3 regions of the Cytobacillus sp. FSL K6-0129 genome follow, and region 2 is predicted to be linked to each of the others. Evidence: riboswitches for the same ligand, from Rfam matches in the RefSeq annotation. Region 2 holds a riboswitch; each other region holds the start of a gene.
The links. A riboswitch is a leader RNA that binds a small molecule or an ion and turns the genes downstream of it on or off. The one in region 2 is predicted to bind lysine.

Region 1 (5,972 bases), 690 kb from region 2:
TACTATTATTCTTGTCGCCAACGGGATTTTGTACTTATTTTATTTATTAGCTAGTTGGGGTAGGGAATTAATTGACCAAGCAGAGCAAAAAGAAACGGAGTCAAAGGACCTCCTCATACAGTTGCAAGACACCTTTGGTTCAATAGATAAAGGTACAGTGACTCTAGAAAATCATATTGGACTTTTTAAGCAAAATATTGAAACGATACATGAGTCAAGTCAACAAGTATTAGAAGCTGCTCAACAGATGGCTACAAGTATTCAAGAAGAAGCGAACAGCTTAAATATTGTCAATGATTCTATGAGTCAGTCTTTACAAAATACAAAAGAATCTGTTGCCATTTCAGAAGGTGTCGTAGAAAAGTCGGAGAATATGAATGAGAAAGTACAAGATGGTTTAAATAAGATAGTCGATGTTACATCGCATATGAATACTGTAAATACAACGATTAGTGTGACAGCATCGACGGTATCAGATGTTCATTCAAGTATGGAACAAGTGAATAAATTATTAGCAGGCATTAAACAAATTGCCGATCAAACTAATTTACTCGCATTAAATGCAGCAATTGAATCAGCAAGAGCCGGAGAGCATGGGCGAGGGTTTGCGGTCGTTGCAGATGAAGTAAGGAAGTTAGCTGAGCAAAGTGCTGAAATCACGGTGGCGATCTCTGAAGTGACGAATACTCTTTTCACTCAGTCTCTTGAAGCACGTAAAAGCTCTCTTGAAGGGGAAGGTGCTGTAAAGCAGGGACAAGCACTTCTAACAGAGATATCTGCCTTTTTCAACGAGATACAAACATCATTACAAGAAAACAACTTAGAGTTAGTGAGAGGTGTCAATGAAGTTTCCGCTGCCACAGAAAAATTTGAACAAATTCAAGAGCAGATTGAAAATATGGCAAATATATCAGAGGAGAACGCCGCAGCTACAGAGGAAATCGTTGCTATCATAGAAGATGAACATGAGATGGTGTCAAACGTAAATCATTCGGTAGCGGATATTAATCGTTTGAGCATACAGTTAAAAGAGTTAGCTTCAAGCCAACAAGCTTAACATTGGTAATTATGCTCTAATCAAAAGGTTGTGCGAAAAAAGGACCAATTTTCCATAGAGTTTATATTGACAGACGCTATTAAACTATTGTAGCCTAATAGATATCAAATTGAATAAACCTCACTTTTTCTGGTGGGGTAGAGGCGCGGTATTTAACAGTCTTTAGTAGAGTGATAAGGCATGATGAGACTAAAGAGAAGGAAATATCGCCGAAATGTGCTATACCCGTTTGTATAGCATGTTGGGTCTGCAGTGAATAATTGCAGGACTGTCTTAATAAATTTACCCGATTTATTAAGGTGCACTATCTCTAAAATGGGAAAAGTAGAGGATTTAGGCGGAAGAATAACAAGGACCTGAGTTCATCTCAGGTCTTTTTTTGTTATTCTTTTTCTTAATTCGGAATAGTTTAATTAGTAGAAAAATATATTAGGGGGAATAGAGATGAAAAAGAGATTTGCTTTACTAGCTATGGCTTTAGTACTGAGTATGTTTCTAGCTGCTTGTGGTTCAAATGATGAGGCTGAAGGAAGCACAGGTTCAGGTGGAGAAGATAAAGACGTTTTTCGCGTAGGACTAGAGGCGGGTTATGCGCCATTTAACTGGACGCAAATGGATGATAGCAATGGCGCAGTAGCAATTGAAGGTAATTCAGAGTTTGCAGGCGGTTACGATGTTGAGATTGCGAAGAAGATAGCAGAAGGTTTAGGAAAAGAGTTAGTAATTGTGAAAACAAAATGGGATGGATTAGTACCATCATTAAGTTCAGATAAAATTGACGCTATTATTGCTGGTATGTCACCAACAGCAGAACGAAAAGAAACGATTGATTTTTCCGATAACTATTACGAATCTGATTTAGTCATGGTAGTGAAAAAAGGTGGCGATTACGAAAATGCCACATCCATTCAAGACTTCAGTGGGGCAAAGGTTACTGCCCAATTAAATACATTTCATTATTCAGTAATTGATCAAATTGACGGCGTACAACAGCAAACAGCTATGGAGAGCTTCCCTGCTATGCGTGTTGCATTAGAGTCTGGAATTATTGACGGCTATGTTTCTGAACGTCCGGAAGGTGTAAGTGCTTCAGCTGCTAATGATAACTTTGCGATGGTTGAATTTACTGAAGGATTTGAGACAAGTGAAGAAGATACTGCCATTGCAGTAGGGGTGAAAAAAGGTAGCGAATTAACAGATAAAATCAATGAAATCCTTGCAGATATTTCTGAAGAAGAGCAAAAAGAATTAATGGATGCTGCTATTGAGAATCAGCCAGCGGCAGAATAACTAAATGAGCCGGCTGCATGAGATGTAGCCGGTTTTATATCGAGAAGAAGGTTAGGAGAGACATGAGAAATAAACAACTAGGGTAGCGCATCCTCTCCGTCGTATTAAACCTTTGAAGCGCAAATCCTTAGCAGATTGATTGGTAATGGCCAATCATGATGAGAGAAAAGGAGATCATTGTTATGAGTATAGAATGGATTATTCGCATCGTTGTCGAATATTGGCCAATGTTTTTACGAGGCGCCGGTGTGACATTAGTCATTGCCTTAATTGGTACCGTTTTCGGTGCCCTAATTGGTTTGTTGTCAGGCATTCTTCGAACAATACCAATACCTGAGAATGGTCCTAAACGGTTGTTATTAAAAATAGTGAATTTCTTGTTATCTGCTTATATTGAATTCTTTAGAGGCACACCAATGATTGTACAGGCAATGGTTATTTTTTACGGGGCAGCAATGGCCTTTGGCTATCAAATGGATCCGCTCATTGCTGGTATCGTTATTGTTTCCATTAACACGGGTGCTTATATGGCTGAGATTGTTCGTGGAGGGATTATTTCTGTCGACCCAGGTCAATATGAGGCAGCCCAAGCCATTGGGATGAACCATTTGCAAACAATGATGAATGTTGTTTTACCTCAGGTCATTCGAAACATTCTTCCAGCTACAGGTAATCAATTTATCATTAATATAAAAGATACTGCCGTGTTAAGCGTGATTTCTATATCTGAATTATTTTTCCAAACGAATTCAATTGCAGGGAATAATTTCCGCTACTTTGAGTCATTCTTTGTTGTTTGTATTATTTATTTCGTTATGACTTATACCGTTACATTAATTCTACGCTATATTGAAAGAAGAATGGATGGACCGGAAAATTACGTCGTTGCAGGTGAAATGGATACGGCAGAAGATATCAAAAGAAAAACAACAGGAGCATAGGTGGCGGAAAGGAGAGTTGGAAAAGTGAATACAGTTGTTGATATTCAAGGGTTAAGTAAGTCTTTTGGTAGTCATGAAGTATTAAAAGATATTAACTTCTCAGTGAATAAAGGAGAAGTAGTTACAATCATCGGCTCATCAGGGTCTGGGAAATCGACCCTATTAAGATGTGTCAATCTATTAGAAAAACCAAGTGGTGGACAAATTATCTATAACGGTGAAAATATCCTCGACGATAAACATAATGTCCATCAATATCGTAAAAATCTCGGCATGGTTTTTCAATCTTTTAATCTATTTAATAACCATAATGTATTGGGAAATTGTGTTGTTGGGCAAATAAAAGTATTAAAGCGTTCAAAAGAGGAAGCAGAAAAAATCGCGAAGAAATATTTGCGTGTGGTCGGGATGGAGGCTTATGTAGAAGCTAAACCAAGACAGCTTTCCGGAGGTCAAAAACAGCGTGTGGCGATTGCAAGAGCACTTTCAATGGAGCCAGATGTGATGTTGTTTGATGAACCAACCTCAGCACTCGATCCTGAAATGGTTGGCGAAGTGTTAAAGGTGATGAAGGAACTGGCTGGCACAGGCCTGACCATGCTTATTGTCACCCATGAAATGGAATTCGCCCGTGAAGTGTCGGATCGCGTTGTCTTCATGGATAAAGGCGTCATTGCTGAAGAAGGGACACCAGAGCAACTATTCAATAACCCCAAAATGGAAAGAACCAAAGCTTTCCTACAACGTACACGTAACTAAAAGAAGCTTGCCCGATTTAATAATTAAATTGGGTTGGCTTCTTTTAGTTTTAGCCTCTCGTACGGAACGTTGTTAAAAGCTTTGGAATTGGATCAGAAGTTTGTCGGTCCTTTGGTAGAAGTTGAGCCGCGACAAAGATGAATGAACTACATTCGTAAGATCAACTTATGCTGTCGTATTTCCGCTCCAGAATTAAGCTTATTCATGTCTAGCTCGGAAGGACTGCTCTTTTTTCTTAGTTAATGATAAATTTTCTCGTCTATATTCACAGGTAAGACCTTTTTATAAATGGCTTCAATATCTTCTTTCACTGCTTTTCTTGGATTATAATGTACGGTTCCATGATCGTTCATTGCATCTTCTGCTAGTTGGGCGATATCTTCATCTGTAAAGTGGTGGTCGAGATGCGCAAAATTTTGTGGAATATCAATAGAATGCATTAATTCTTCTACTAATGGAATAAGAGTTTTGCCTGCTTGTTGCATACTAACGGAATGTAAGGATGGATCAATCATGCGTGCAATTGTTGCATATTTTTCTGTTGATGCTGGAAGATTGTAGGCAATCACTTTTGGTAGTATCACAGCATTCGCAAGTCCATGGGGGACACCGTAGCGTGCAGACATTGGATGTGATAAGGAATGAACAATCCCTAATCCACCGAGGCTAAATGACATGCCAGCCAATGTACTAGCAAGATGGACTTGCCCCCTTGCTTCTAAATTGTCTGCATGAGCATAGGTTTGTGGTAAATAGGTCCAGAGCATGCGAATCGCTTGAAGAGCAAGAGCATCTGTAAAAGGATTAGCTGGTAATGATACATAAGATTCAATGGCATGGACAAGTGCATCAGCCCCTGTAGCAGCAACATGCTTTCGTGGCAATCCAAGTGTGAGTGCCGGGTCCACAAACACAACTTTTGGTACAAGATAAGGAGATCCTAGAACAAGTTTTCTACCACCATCGCTATCTGTAATGACACTTGCAATCGTTACTTCAGACCCAGTACCAACTGTTGTTGGAATCGCAAAAAGTAATGGTAGTTTATCTTCTATTGGCTTACCGCCAAGAGAATATTCCAGTACATGTCCGGTGTGTGTGACTGCAACAGCCAGCGCTTTGGCAAAGTCCATAGAGCTACCGCCTCCAAGGGCAATAATTAAGTCTGCGCCTTCTAATTGAAAGCTCTTCATGCCTTCCATAACCGAATGAGCAGACGGGTTGGGCTCGATTTCTGCATAAACAGCATATTCAATGGATGCATCTTCTAATACTTGGGTAATTTTTTCTACGACACCTGATGAAATCAGTCCTTTATCTGTACAAACGAAGACCTTCTTCTTTCCTGTCGCTTTAATTTTGTCTGAAAGCTCTTGTTGAACGACCTCATAACCAAATTTTAAATCCGTTTGTAGATTTAAGTGAAATGATGCGTTCAATAAACTCATTCGCTGATCCTCTCCCTCTAATATTTTTTTACTTATAAATAGTTAAGCGCTTACAAGGTGATTTCCTTCTTTCTCTAACTAAATTTTAGAAAGAGTGTTAGAATACAAGTAAAAAATGAGGAAGTGAGCTTGTTATGCAAAAATCGATTGTACAAATAAATTCCCCTGTAGGTGTGCTAGCAATCGAAGGAACAGAAAAAGCCATCACAGCTGTTCAATTTCTTGATAGAACGGAAATCGCAGAACCATTGAGAAATGACTCGCCAGATGTAATAAAGGAATGTGTACAGCAATTAGAGGAATATTTTCAAGGGAAGAGAGAAGCATTTGAAATTACTTATGAGCTCAATGGGACAACCTTTCAAACGAATGTATGGCAAGCGTTAACAACAATTCCTTTCGGCGAGACTGCCTCATATAAAGACATTGCCGTCATTGTCGGAAATGAAAAAGCTGTCCGTGCAGTCGGGAGCGCTA
Region 2 (5,972 bases):
CCATACTTACTTTATTTATTGAAAAAAACGAACAAAATCAAAGCGAGTTAACCTGTTTAATAAAAAATAATCTGAACAATGGTTCGGGTTATTTTTTTTTCTTTTTAACTCATAGTAAAAAACGAATATTTGATTTATACCATTTCCATAAGTTACTTTTTCTATATGCTTTTCCTTATTACTGTGTAAGGGTTCCTTTTTCGATACCGATGAACAATCACAAAATAAGAAAATGGGCCAATGAAATGTTCTAAGAATCTTCTTTTCTGTTTTGACTGATTCTTTTTCACTTATTTCATTGCCCTTCTTGTTTATGGTTATATCCTTTAGGTAAAATAATCAGTATGAAGATTATTGGTAGATGAGGTGATGGAATGATTAGGATTGGTTTAACTGGATGGGGAGATCATGACAGCCTATATACGGAGCGTATATCTAACCGAGATAAACTATTAGAATATGGCGCTCATTTTCCAACAGTTGAGGTAGACGCTTCCTTTTATGCCGTACAGCCAGAAAGGAACGGGGAAAAGTGGGTGAGGGAAACGCCTGCTTCATTTAAATTTGTTGTGAAAGCTTATCAGGGGATGACGGGGCATCAAAGGGGGGAGATTCCTTTTGAGACAAAGGAAGAAATGTTTGCTGCTTTTAAAGCGTCGCTTGCCCCTTATATAAGAGAAAATAAGTTAGCGATGGTCCTATTTCAATTTCCACCGTGGTTTAATTGTAAAAAGGAAAACGTGCAATATTTACGCTGGTGTAAACAGCAAATGGGAGAAATACCATGTGCTGTTGAATTTCGTCATCAGTCTTGGTATCAAGATGCGTTTATAGAAGGTACTTTAAATTTTATCAAGGAAGAGAAATGGATACATACCGTTTGTGATGAACCACAAGCAGGGGAGGGGTCTGTTCCAATTGTGATGCATACTTGCGGTAATCCAATTGTACTAGTCCGCTTGCACGGTCGTAATGTTCATGGATGGCAAAATAAAAAACAACCAAATTGGCGTGAAGTTCGCTATCTATACCGTTATAATCACCAGGAATTATTGGAGTGGGCAGAGCGATTAAAGCAATTACAAAAAGAGGCGAAGGAGGTCTATGTACTATTTAATAATAATTCTGGTGGTGACGCAGCGGATAATGCGAAGGAAATTCTAGAAATATTAGGAATTGAATATGAGGGATTAGCTCCAAAACAACTCGGTTTATTTTAACTAATGAGTACACCGAATCTCTACCTATAACATAAATTGTTAAAGGGAAGGGGGGACGGTCATGGTTGAATTAAAGCCTGTTATTTTGGATGGTCATACGTTTATGACTGTATCCGTTGAGCTGCCAAAAACTAATTTGTTAGTCGTATCAAATGATAAAGGATATATCATGTGTGGTGCATTAGACGTTGCGTTATTAAATGAAAAATTAAAAGATCGCCATGTCATTGCTGGTAGAGCAGTAGGGGTAAAAACGATTCAACAGCTAATAGATGCACCACTTGAATCAGTCACTTTTGCTGCAGAGGAATTAGGCATTAAAAATGGGATGATCGGTAGAGAAGCGCTATTAAGAATGGTATAGGTTATAGTATCCTACTATATCTTAAAAATAATAAATTTATGAATATTTTAGGTTTTGATAGAGTTTTGCATAAATAATTATATTTTGATATAATGTATAACAATTGAATAATGCCTTATCAATCCGATGGGGTAGAGGCGCAAATCATCATTAGTAATCAATGTGAGGATGACAACAGTGAACTTTGATAAAAGGGAGATTTGCCGAAGCAAATAGGTACGTCAATATTTATTTGTTGGGGTTGCTCTTAATAGGAGTAACACTGTCATTATGGAGGTATATTAACCATAATGGGGAGCTACAGTCGTGATGGAGAATAACGTTACTTCTTGAAGGGTAATGATAGAATCTCTATCGTTACTCTTTTTTTATTATCAATTAAGGATCAAAGAAAAGTGGAGGATACCTTTCTCTGATCGTTAATTGATATGAGACGCATTCGTTCATGTCTATAGCTCCTATACTAATAGGAGGTCTTTTTATGACAGGTACATTTATTTCTGTGCTGCCACCTTTGGTAGCGATGCTTTTGGTTATACTAACAAAAAGGGTGATTCTCTCCCTTGGTTTAGGGGCGTTAACAGCAGCTATCATAATTGGAGGATATCAACCGCTAGATACGCTACAAATATTTTTCTCGTCGTTTATAGCACTTTTTATAACAGATGAAGGGTTAAATACTTGGAATATATTCATTCTATTATTCTTACTTATTCTTGGTAGCATTACTGCATTTATTTCACTATCGGGTGGTAGTCGTGCCTTTGGTGAATGGGCAATGAAGCGTGTGAAAACGAGAGTGGGTGCACAGTTATTAACCGTAGTTTTAGGTATGATTTTGTTTATAGATGATTATTTTAATGCGCTAACAGTTGGACAGGTATCTCGACCTGTTACCGATCGACAAAAAGTATCACGTGTAAAGCTTGCTTATTTAATTGATTCAACATCCGCACCTTTATGTGTTATTTCGCCTATATCAAGTTGGGGAGCATCAATTATCGCCTTAATTGGCTCGATTTTAGTGTCTCATAAAATAACTGATTATAGTGCTTTCTCTGCTTTCATGCAAATCATTCCGTTAAATTTTTATGTGTGGGCGGCAATCATAATGGTGTTTATCATTGTTGTTGGGCAAATTGACTTTGGTCCGATGAAGAAACATGAGAAACAAGCTATTGAACAAGGAATTCTATTTGATAAGAAGAAACAGTTGAAAGACGAAGTTCAAGAAGAATTACCTATTAGTACGAAAGGGACTGTTGGTCATCTTGTTTGGCCAATCATTGTTTTATTTATTGGAACAGTGAGTATGATGGCTTGGACAGGCATTAATGGTGCAGAGGGGAATGTGTCGTTAGTATCCTTATTAGAAAACACAGATGTGGCCTTATCATTAATTGTCGGAGGATTATTGAGTTTAGCTGTTGCTTACGTACAATTTGCTCAAGTATTAAAGAAAGATGATAAACTAACGAGTAATTTTTATTTGAAAGCTACATGGGTTGGGATGAAATCTATGTTTGGATCAGTATTGATCTTAATTTTTGCCTGGTTACTCGGAGATTTGATTAGTCAACTAGGTACAGGGGAGTACTTGGCTAGCGTTATTAATCAATCGAATCTGAGTCATGATTTTATCCCTGTTATCCTATTTATTATTGCGGCACTTATGGCATTTAGTACAGGTACATCTTGGGGATCATTTGGCATTCTTCTTCCAATAGCTGGTGATATTGCTGTAGCTACAGATATATCCTTGCTGATTCCTGCAATGGCAGCTGTACTTGGAGGTGCAGTATTCGGAGATCATGCTTCACCGATTTCTGATACTTCTATTTTATCCGCCACAGGTGCAGGGAGTAATTTGATTGACCATGTCATTACACAGTTTCCTTATGCCTTTACAGCAGCTGTTGCTGCGGCCATCTCTTATATCATTTTGGGTGTAAGTGGAAGTGTAATCATTGCATTAGCTGCTTTGATTGTTATGATGGCGGGGATTTTCCTTGTTGTTAAAATGTTCGGTACAAAAACCGAGAAGATGATATAATAATTCTTTTGAACAATATAGGAAGGAGGAATGAACTCGTCGGTTCATTCCTCTTTTTCTATCCTACAAGTCTAAAATCACTACATAAGCAAAGTTATTTTACTTTATATAAAAGTAGCTAGTTATTTTTAATTGCTAATTATTAACAATTAACTGAACTACATTATACCTATCTACTATTAATTATTTTATGAATATAATGATAGAGTTTTACAAACAAAACATAGTAAAGAGAAACCCTTTAACGCTCTAAACTATTAATAGATTTCTAAATATTAATATTATTCACAAAGATTGTTTTGACAGATGAATAAAATGATACTATACTATTTTTAGATTTATAGCAATTATCAGAAAAATATTACATTTTGGTTATTTTAGTCTACTTTTTTTGTGTGGTATCTTTTCTTGTGGGGTTTATATGGGGGATTTGAACCATGCTCTTAGTTGTTGGAATAATCAAAAAAAGGGGGATCATTATGTTATTTAAAAAGAGAATGACCGCTGTTCTTTTAGCTTCTACCATAGGAGCTGCAGGTTTCCTTGCTGGCTGTGGTAGTGATAGTGCAGGTGGTGGTGAGTCTGGTGATACTGTCAAGATAGGTGCCAACCTAGAACTTTCTGGTGCAGTTGCCTCATATGGTGAAGGAATTGCTGAAGGAATCGAATTGGCTGTGGATGAAATTAATAAAGATGGTGGAATCGACGGTAAAGAGATAGAAATTGTAAAAGTAGATAATAAATCGGATGCAGCAGAAGCAACCAATGCAGCTATTAAATTAACGGAAAATGATGATGTCGTAGCTATTATTGGGTCTGCTACAAGTGGAAATACAGTTGCTCAAGCACAAGTGGCTAATAATTCAGAGACGGTATTGCTTTCTCCTTCAGGTACGAGTCCGAATGTAACAGTGAATGATGATGGAAGCTTAAATGATTTTGTATTCCGTACATCGTTTATTGATCCTTTCCAAGGAACAGTGGCAGCTAATTTTGCTGCCAATGAATTAGGAGTTAAAAATGTAGCTATCTATGCTGATAATGCAAGTGATTACGCAAAAGGTTTAGCAGCTTCCTTTAAAGAAACTTTCGAAGCAGCAGGTGGGAAAATAGTTGCCGAAGAATCTTATGTGGCGAAGGATACTGATTTCAGGTCCACACTTACAAGAATTAAATCAGCTAAACCCGAATTTATTTTTATCCCTGGTTATTATGAAGAAGTAGGACTTATTGTCAAACAAGGACGTGAAATGGGTATTGACGTACCGCTAATGGGTGCTGACGGTTGGGATTCACCAAAGCTAGTTGAATTAGCCGGAGGGGATTCCTTAAATAACACATTTATAACAAACCATTATTCTTCGGGTGATCCAGACGAGACAATTCAATCCTTTGTAACAAAGTTTGGTGAAAAATATAATGGCTCATCCCCGGATGCTTTTAATGCATTAGGTTATGACTCTGTATATATGTTGAAAGATGCCATGGAGCGTGCTGAAAGTACAAGTGATGCGAAGAAAATCAAAGATGCCTTATCTGAGACGAAAGATTTAACTCTTGTAACGGGTATCATTTCAGTTGATGAAGATCATAACCCAATTAAATCAGCTACTGTATTGGAATATAAGGATGGGGAGCAAGTCTTCAAAACGAAAGTAAATCCTTAAAATGAGGCTGTATTAAAATGGGAGGAGCGATTGGGCCTTCCATTTTTTTTATCAGATATGAAAGGGTAATTCCTGTTGTGATAGCTAATAATCTCATAGTCCAAGATTGCTCAGGGGCAATAGTTTTTTGAAATTAGCGTGTCAAAAATTACCTTATGAGGAGATATTCAGCATAGCGTTTTCGCTAGCTGTCACTCTCTATCTGAAGCTATTCGGGTTATTTGAAGAGGAGTGGGGATTCATGGATTGGATTCAACAGTTAGTAAATGGGATATCGTTAGGAAGTATTTATGCACTGATTGCTTTAGGCTATACAATGGTTTATGGAATTATCAAATTGATCAACTTTGCCCATGGTGAAGTATTTATGATTGGGGCGTTTGTTGGTTTTTACGCGATTGCTGGTTGGGGGTTAGGATTCTTTCCTGCCTTAATTATTGCAATGGCTGTCTGTGCAGGGATGGGTATGTTAATTGAGCGAGTAGCATATCGAAGGTTGAGAGGTTCTACGCGAATTGCTGCCCTCATTACAGCGATAGGGATTTCTTTATTTATACAGTACTTATTTATTTACTTTAGAGGTGCACAACCAGAAGCTTATCCTGAAGTCATTAGCAATCAAACCTTTAATATTTTGGGTGCACAAATCAGTAGTCAATCACTTATGA
Region 3 (5,972 bases), 460 kb from region 2:
TTACGAAAATTTTTTCTATTCTAGTTTCACTCAAAAAACCAATGATATAGTTTTTTCAACCCTATTTGGCGGTATATTAAAATAGCTTAAATCACGCAATAATATTCATATTTTACGCATAAAAATGCATTTACATTAGATTATTATTAGTGTTAAGATTATTCCCATAATTTACACCAGTTTTACAAACTAAAAATTTTTCCCTTTTCACTGTACGTATTCGTTTTTTCCAAGTAAATTGTATATATTAGACTTTATGAAAGAGGGGAGATTTAGCATAATATGCCATCTCAAGAAGCCCAAATAGAACAAACCGAAAACATGGCAGAATCAATTGAACCAAACAAAGAAATGATTTCATCCTTTGGCTATGAATTAATTAGAGAAGAACTTTTACATGATTTACTAGGTAAAGACGCACCAGATATCTTATACTGGGCAGGCAAGAGACTAGCACGTAAATATCCTCTTCAAACAGAAGAAGACTTATTCAGCTTCTTTGTCGAGGCTGGTTGGGGAAAATTAACGAAAAACCTCGAAAACAAAAAAGAAATCGAATACGAGTTAACAAGTGAAGTCATTCAAAAGCGCTGTAAAGAAAATGCTCACGCAACATTCCAATTAGAAGCTGGTTTTATTGCTCAACAAATCGAACAGAAAAAAGAAGTGATTTGCGAAACATTCGAGCACCCACGTAAAAAAGGTGGAAAGGTCCTCTTCACAGTCAAATGGGATAAAAAGGACTTTATCCACACCTAATAAATATACCCAACAGTAAAAAAAATCCAAACATCATTCTTTTTAAGGCGTTTAAATGGTGTTTGGATTTTCCTATCTTATACTACTGCTAGCTCATTTAATTTTTTATTAAATCCCCAGCTAAATTAAACGTTTGATGTAAAGCTTGAGCAGCATTTAACATATGCGCTTGGTCGATCACAGCCGAGACCTTTATTTCAGATGTACTGACCATCTTTACAACGATGTTATTAGCAGCTAATACATTAAACATCTCAGCTGCTACTCCAGGATTTGAAATCATTCCTGAACCGACAATCGAGATTTTCGCCAATTGTGATTCCCATTCAATCTGATCATAACTTAATGCTTCTCGATTTTTTTCTAGTATTTTTACAGTCTCTGTAAGATCTTGGTTTTTAATTGAAAAAGATAAGCCTGATGATTTATCATCTGTAATACTTTGTATAATAATATCAACATTTATATGTTCTTTCGCCAAGAGTGAAAAGATGGATGAAAGGCTTATTAAAGGGTCTTTAATCCCTAGTACAGATACCCTTGTAATATCATCTTCAAAAGCAACCCCTCTAACAACTAAGTTCTCTTCCATTTCCGCAACCTCCTCTATAATTGTACCTTCTTCTCGTTCCATACTAGAACGTACTTCAAGCTTTACATTGTAATTTTTTGCAAACTCAACTGCTCTTGGATGTAGAACGCCTGCACCAAGATTAGCTAATTCAAGCATTTCATCGTATGAGATAGATGGAAGCTTTCTTGCATTTTTTATATAGCGTGGATCAGTTGTGAATACACCTGTTACATCGGTGTATATATCACATTTGTCCGCTTTTAATACTGCTGCAAGAGCTACGGCTGTTGTATCAGAGCCACCCCGACCTAATGTCGTTATTTGGCCAGTCTCACTTAAACCTTGAAAACCCGCTACGATAACAATTCTCCCTTTCTTTAACTCTTGTGAAACAGGTTTTGTGTCAATATCAGTGATTCTTGCGTCACCATGTACTGATTCCGTTTTAATCCCTGCTTGCCAGCCCGTATAGGAAGTTGCCTCATAACCTTTTGAATTTAGTGCAATTGTTAATAAAGAGATCGTAACTTGCTCACCTGTAGATAACAACATATCCATTTCTCTCTTACTCGGAGCGGGTGATAATTCTTTTGCCATACCAACTAATTGATCAGTCGTTTTGCCCATAGCCGACACAACAACAACGATATCATTACCATTATTTTTTTCTTCAATGACACGGTTGGCTACATTTTGAATATGATCAACCGAGCCTACGGAGGTTCCACCAAATTTTTGTACAATTAAGCCCACTTTTCTCCCCTACTTTCAAGTCATTCGTTTTTATTCCCTGCCGCCTGTATGTACAACCAACACATTTCTACCCATATTCGGCATAAAAAAAAGCAATGAGATGAAACCCATCCCATTGCTGTGTAGTCAAACGTATGAACAATCTACGTACACACAGTGAGATAGCCCTCCAAGACAGATAGTCTTGACAATCCTGCATTTATTCAATGCAGAACCAGCGAAGAAAATATTGAGTCTTTCTTCACTTCGGCGAATATTCCCTTTCAAAGTCCTTCAAACGAAGCTCAATCTTCTAAGGAACTTTTACTAATGAAACTCGCACCTCTACCTTCACTTTCAAGTTAAAAAGTGATTTGATATAAAGTTAAAAACACTATACCATATTTGTTTTTTTCAGACAATGTCTATTCATGTAACTTTTCATAAAGTTCTTGTGCAACTTTTAATGGTAAGCCAGATTCCCTAAGGTCTTCTACACTAGCTGATTTCATTTTTTTTACAGAACCAAAATCTTTTAATAACTGCTTTTTTCTTTTTTCCCCAATACCATCAATTTCATCAAGAAGTGACTGAAATGCACTCTTTCCACGAACTTGTCTATGAAATGTAATCGCAAATCGATGCACTTCATCTTGAATACGTTGTAATAAATAAAATTCCTGGCTATTTCGAGCGAGGGGAATGATCATTAATGGATTTCCATAAAGAAGTTGAGATGTTTTATGCTTATCATCTTTGACTAATCCTGCTAGTGGAATATCTAAACCGAGTTCATTCTCAAGCACATCTCGAACGACTTCAACATGTCCTTTTCCACCATCAATGATAATTAAATCAGGTAGGGGTAGCCCTTCTTTTAAAACCCGGCTATATCTCCGTCTCGTCACTTCCCTCATAGATTCATAATCATCTGGTCCTTTAACTGACTTAATCTTATATTTCCGATACTCCCTTTTTGCAGGCTTACCATCGATAAAGACAATCATTGCTGAGACAGCATCGGTACCCTGGATATTGGAGTTATCAAAAGCTTCAATGCGATAGGGTGTGTAAATTCCTAGCTCCTCACCTAAGCTTTCTATTGCATTCACCGTTCTTTTCTCATCACGTTCAATAAGCGAGAATTTTTCTTTTAAAGCAATCTTTGCATTTTTATAGGCAAGTTTCACTAGTTCTTTTTTTCTCCCTCTTTGAGGAATAAATATTTTTACATCCAAAAGCTGCTCAGCCATCGTCACATCAACAGAGTCTGGCAAGTAAATTTCCTTTGGTTTAAAATGATTAGCTTGTTCATAAAAACGGCCGAGATAGGTGAGCATCTCTTCTTCAGGCTCATTATAGATTGGAAACATAGATACATCTCTTTCAATAAGTTTCCCTTGCCTAATAAAAAATACTTGTACACACATCCAACCCTTATCAACCGCATAAGCAAACACATCTCGGTCAGTAAAATCCGTCATTGTAATCTTTTGTTTTTCCATCGTCGTTTCTATATGGATAATTTTATCTCTGAAATCCTTTGCTTTCTCAAACTCTAGCGCTGCGGACGCTTCTTCCATTTTCGTTGAAAGTTCTTTTTTGATTTCTTTATAACCACCATTTAAGAAACGAGTAATCTCATCTGTCATTTGTTTGTATGTGTCAGATTTTACTTCATTTACACAAGGAGCTAGACATTGTCCGATATGGTAGTATAGACAAACTCTATCTGGTAAGGTGTTACATTTTCTTAAAGGATAAAGGCGATCTAATAATCTTTTTGTTTCATTGGCCGCCTGCACATTTGGATATGGCCCAAAATATTTCCCTTTGTCTTTTTTTACTTTTCTCGTGGTAATTAATCTCGGATGTCTTTCATTTGTTAATTTAATAAAAGGATAACTTTTATCATCCTTTAGCATGACATTATATTTGGGATCATGCTTTTTAATTAAATTTAACTCTAATAATAACGCTTCCATATCGGAAGAGGTCACGATATATTCAAAATCGTCAATTTCATTTACAAGCCTTAATGTCTTTCCATCATGTGAACCGGTAAAATAGGACTTAACCCGATTACGAAGCACTTTCGCCTTACCGACATAAATAATTGTCCCTTGGCGATCTTTCATTAAATAACAACCTGGTTGAGCTGGTAATAAAGGTAATTTATTTTTTATATTATCATTCATAGTTAGCTGTCACATCCATACCTAAAAAGAATATCATTGCAGGAGGAAACCATACCCTTCTTACTGATTTTGCCATACTTGTACTGTAAAAAAAACCCCGATCTTCTAAAAGTAGAAGCCGGGGTTTGTTTTATGGTACTTCTTATGCACCATGTTTTTGAAGCAATTCAACTAATGCTTCTTTCGGTTGGAAACCAACCACTTTATCTACTTCTGCACCATCTTTAAACACGATGAGAGTCGGGATGCTCATAACTCCAAATTTACCAGCAGTTTCTTGGTTATCGTCAACATCAAGTTTAACGATTTTTACTTTATCTCCCATTTCTCCATCAATTTCCTCAAGAACTGGTCCAATCATTTTACAAGGTCCGCACCATGGTGCCCAGAAGTCTGCAAGTACAAGACCTGAACCAGTTTCAGCAGTAAAGTTTTGATCTGTTGCATGTGTGATAGCCATAATATTTATATCCTCCTAATAAATAACTAAAAAATCTTATCGAAAGTATATCATCGATTAATAATGGATGCTATTATTTTGCTCGTATAGATTACCCATTTTTTTATTGTATCATACTGAACCTTTAAAAAGGATTCAATGTCTATATTATTCAACATTAATCTTTTTGCCAACATAGTAAAGAAGCGAGTAGTAAAATTCTACCCGCTCATATCAGATGTAAACGAAAATTATGCATTTACAAGTAATTCTTTAAACTCTTTTGTTAGTAATGGAAGGACTTCGAATAAGTCGCCCACAATACCATAATCCGCTACTTTAAAAATATTCGCTTCTGGATCTTTGTTGATGGCAACAATAATCTTTGAATTGGACATCCCAGCTAAATGTTGAATCGCACCAGATATACCGCAAGCGATATAAAGGTCAGGTGTAACTACTTTACCTGTTTGGCCGATTTGAAGTGAGTAATCACAGTAGTCTGCATCGCATGCGCCACGTGAAGCTCCAACAGCACCACCAAGGACATCTGCCAATTCTTTTAACGGCTCGAAACCTTCTTCACTTTTCACACCGCGTCCACCAGCAACAATGACTTTCGCTTCAGAAAGGTCTACACCTTCTGTTGCTTTTCGTACAACTTCCTTGATGACTTGACGCAAGTTTTTAACTTCTACAGATAAAGATGAAACATCTCCATTTCTACTTTCATCTTTTTCAAGTGGTGCAATGTTATTAGGACGAATAGTAGCGAAAAGAAGTCCATCTGTTACAATTTTCTTTTCAAATGCTTTTCCAGAGTAAATCGGACGAGTAAAGACTAAGTTACCACCCTCAACTTCTAGCTCTGTTACATCAGAGATAAGACCGGATTCTAACTTTGCCGCAATCTTCGGTGCAAGATCTTTACCTTGAGCAGTATGTCCGAAAATAATTCCTTCAGGATCTTCTTGATCAATAACGGCAAGTAAGGCTTGAGAATAACCGTCAGATGTATATTGTTTTAACAGTTCATCCTCAACTGTTACCACTCGGTCAGCTCCATACTGAATGAATTCAGCTCCTAAAGCGCTTACAGAATCACCAAATAATACACCTACAACTTCTCCACCTTCAGCAGATGTTTTTGCTGCAGCAACTGCTTCAAAAGAAACATTTCGCAATGAACCTTCTCTTACTTCACCTAATACTAAAACTTTTCTAGCCATTATTATACCCCCAACGTTTTTATTCTTTTATGCTCACTATT

Region 1: it holds a riboswitch for lysine, as region 2 does, so the genes downstream of both, MHI57_RS14405 (transporter substrate-binding domain-containing protein) here and MHI57_RS10995 (Na+/H+ antiporter NhaC family protein) in region 2, are expected to answer to the same signal.
Region 3: it holds a riboswitch for lysine, as region 2 does, so the genes downstream of both, MHI57_RS08545 (aspartate kinase) here and MHI57_RS10995 (Na+/H+ antiporter NhaC family protein) in region 2, are expected to answer to the same signal.

What each region holds. Positions count from the first base shown of each region.
Region 1 is NZ_JBBOXM010000001.1:2,892,091-2,898,062, reverse strand. Features, by position in the region: gene MHI57_RS14410 (methyl-accepting chemotaxis protein) at 1-1,057, shown strand, start outside; lysine riboswitch at 1,188-1,372, shown strand; gene MHI57_RS14405 (transporter substrate-binding domain-containing protein) at 1,502-2,347, shown strand; gene MHI57_RS14400 (amino acid ABC transporter permease) at 2,530-3,288, shown strand; gene MHI57_RS14395 (amino acid ABC transporter ATP-binding protein) at 3,313-4,047, shown strand; gene MHI57_RS14390 (iron-containing alcohol dehydrogenase family protein) at 4,287-5,495, opposite strand; gene MHI57_RS14385 (methylated-DNA--[protein]-cysteine S-methyltransferase) at 5,630-5,972, shown strand, end outside.
Region 2 is NZ_JBBOXM010000001.1:2,201,605-2,207,576, reverse strand. Features, by position in the region: gene MHI57_RS11010 (iron ABC transporter permease) at 1-51, shown strand, start outside; gene MHI57_RS11005 (DUF72 domain-containing protein) at 375-1,220, shown strand; gene MHI57_RS11000 (YunC family protein) at 1,282-1,584, shown strand; lysine riboswitch at 1,709-1,893, shown strand; gene MHI57_RS10995 (Na+/H+ antiporter NhaC family protein) at 2,066-3,637, shown strand; gene MHI57_RS10990 (ABC transporter substrate-binding protein) at 4,117-5,304, shown strand; gene MHI57_RS10985 (branched-chain amino acid ABC transporter permease) at 5,546-5,972, shown strand, end outside.
Region 3 is NZ_JBBOXM010000001.1:1,737,107-1,743,078, forward strand. Features, by position in the region: gene MHI57_RS08540 (YslB family protein) at 283-759, shown strand; gene MHI57_RS08545 (aspartate kinase) at 857-2,086, opposite strand; lysine riboswitch at 2,241-2,421, opposite strand; gene uvrC (excinuclease ABC subunit UvrC) at 2,491-4,263, opposite strand; gene trxA (thioredoxin) at 4,406-4,723, opposite strand; gene MHI57_RS08560 (electron transfer flavoprotein subunit alpha/FixB family protein) at 4,954-5,931, opposite strand; gene MHI57_RS08565 (electron transfer flavoprotein subunit beta/FixA family protein) at 5,971-5,972, opposite strand, start outside.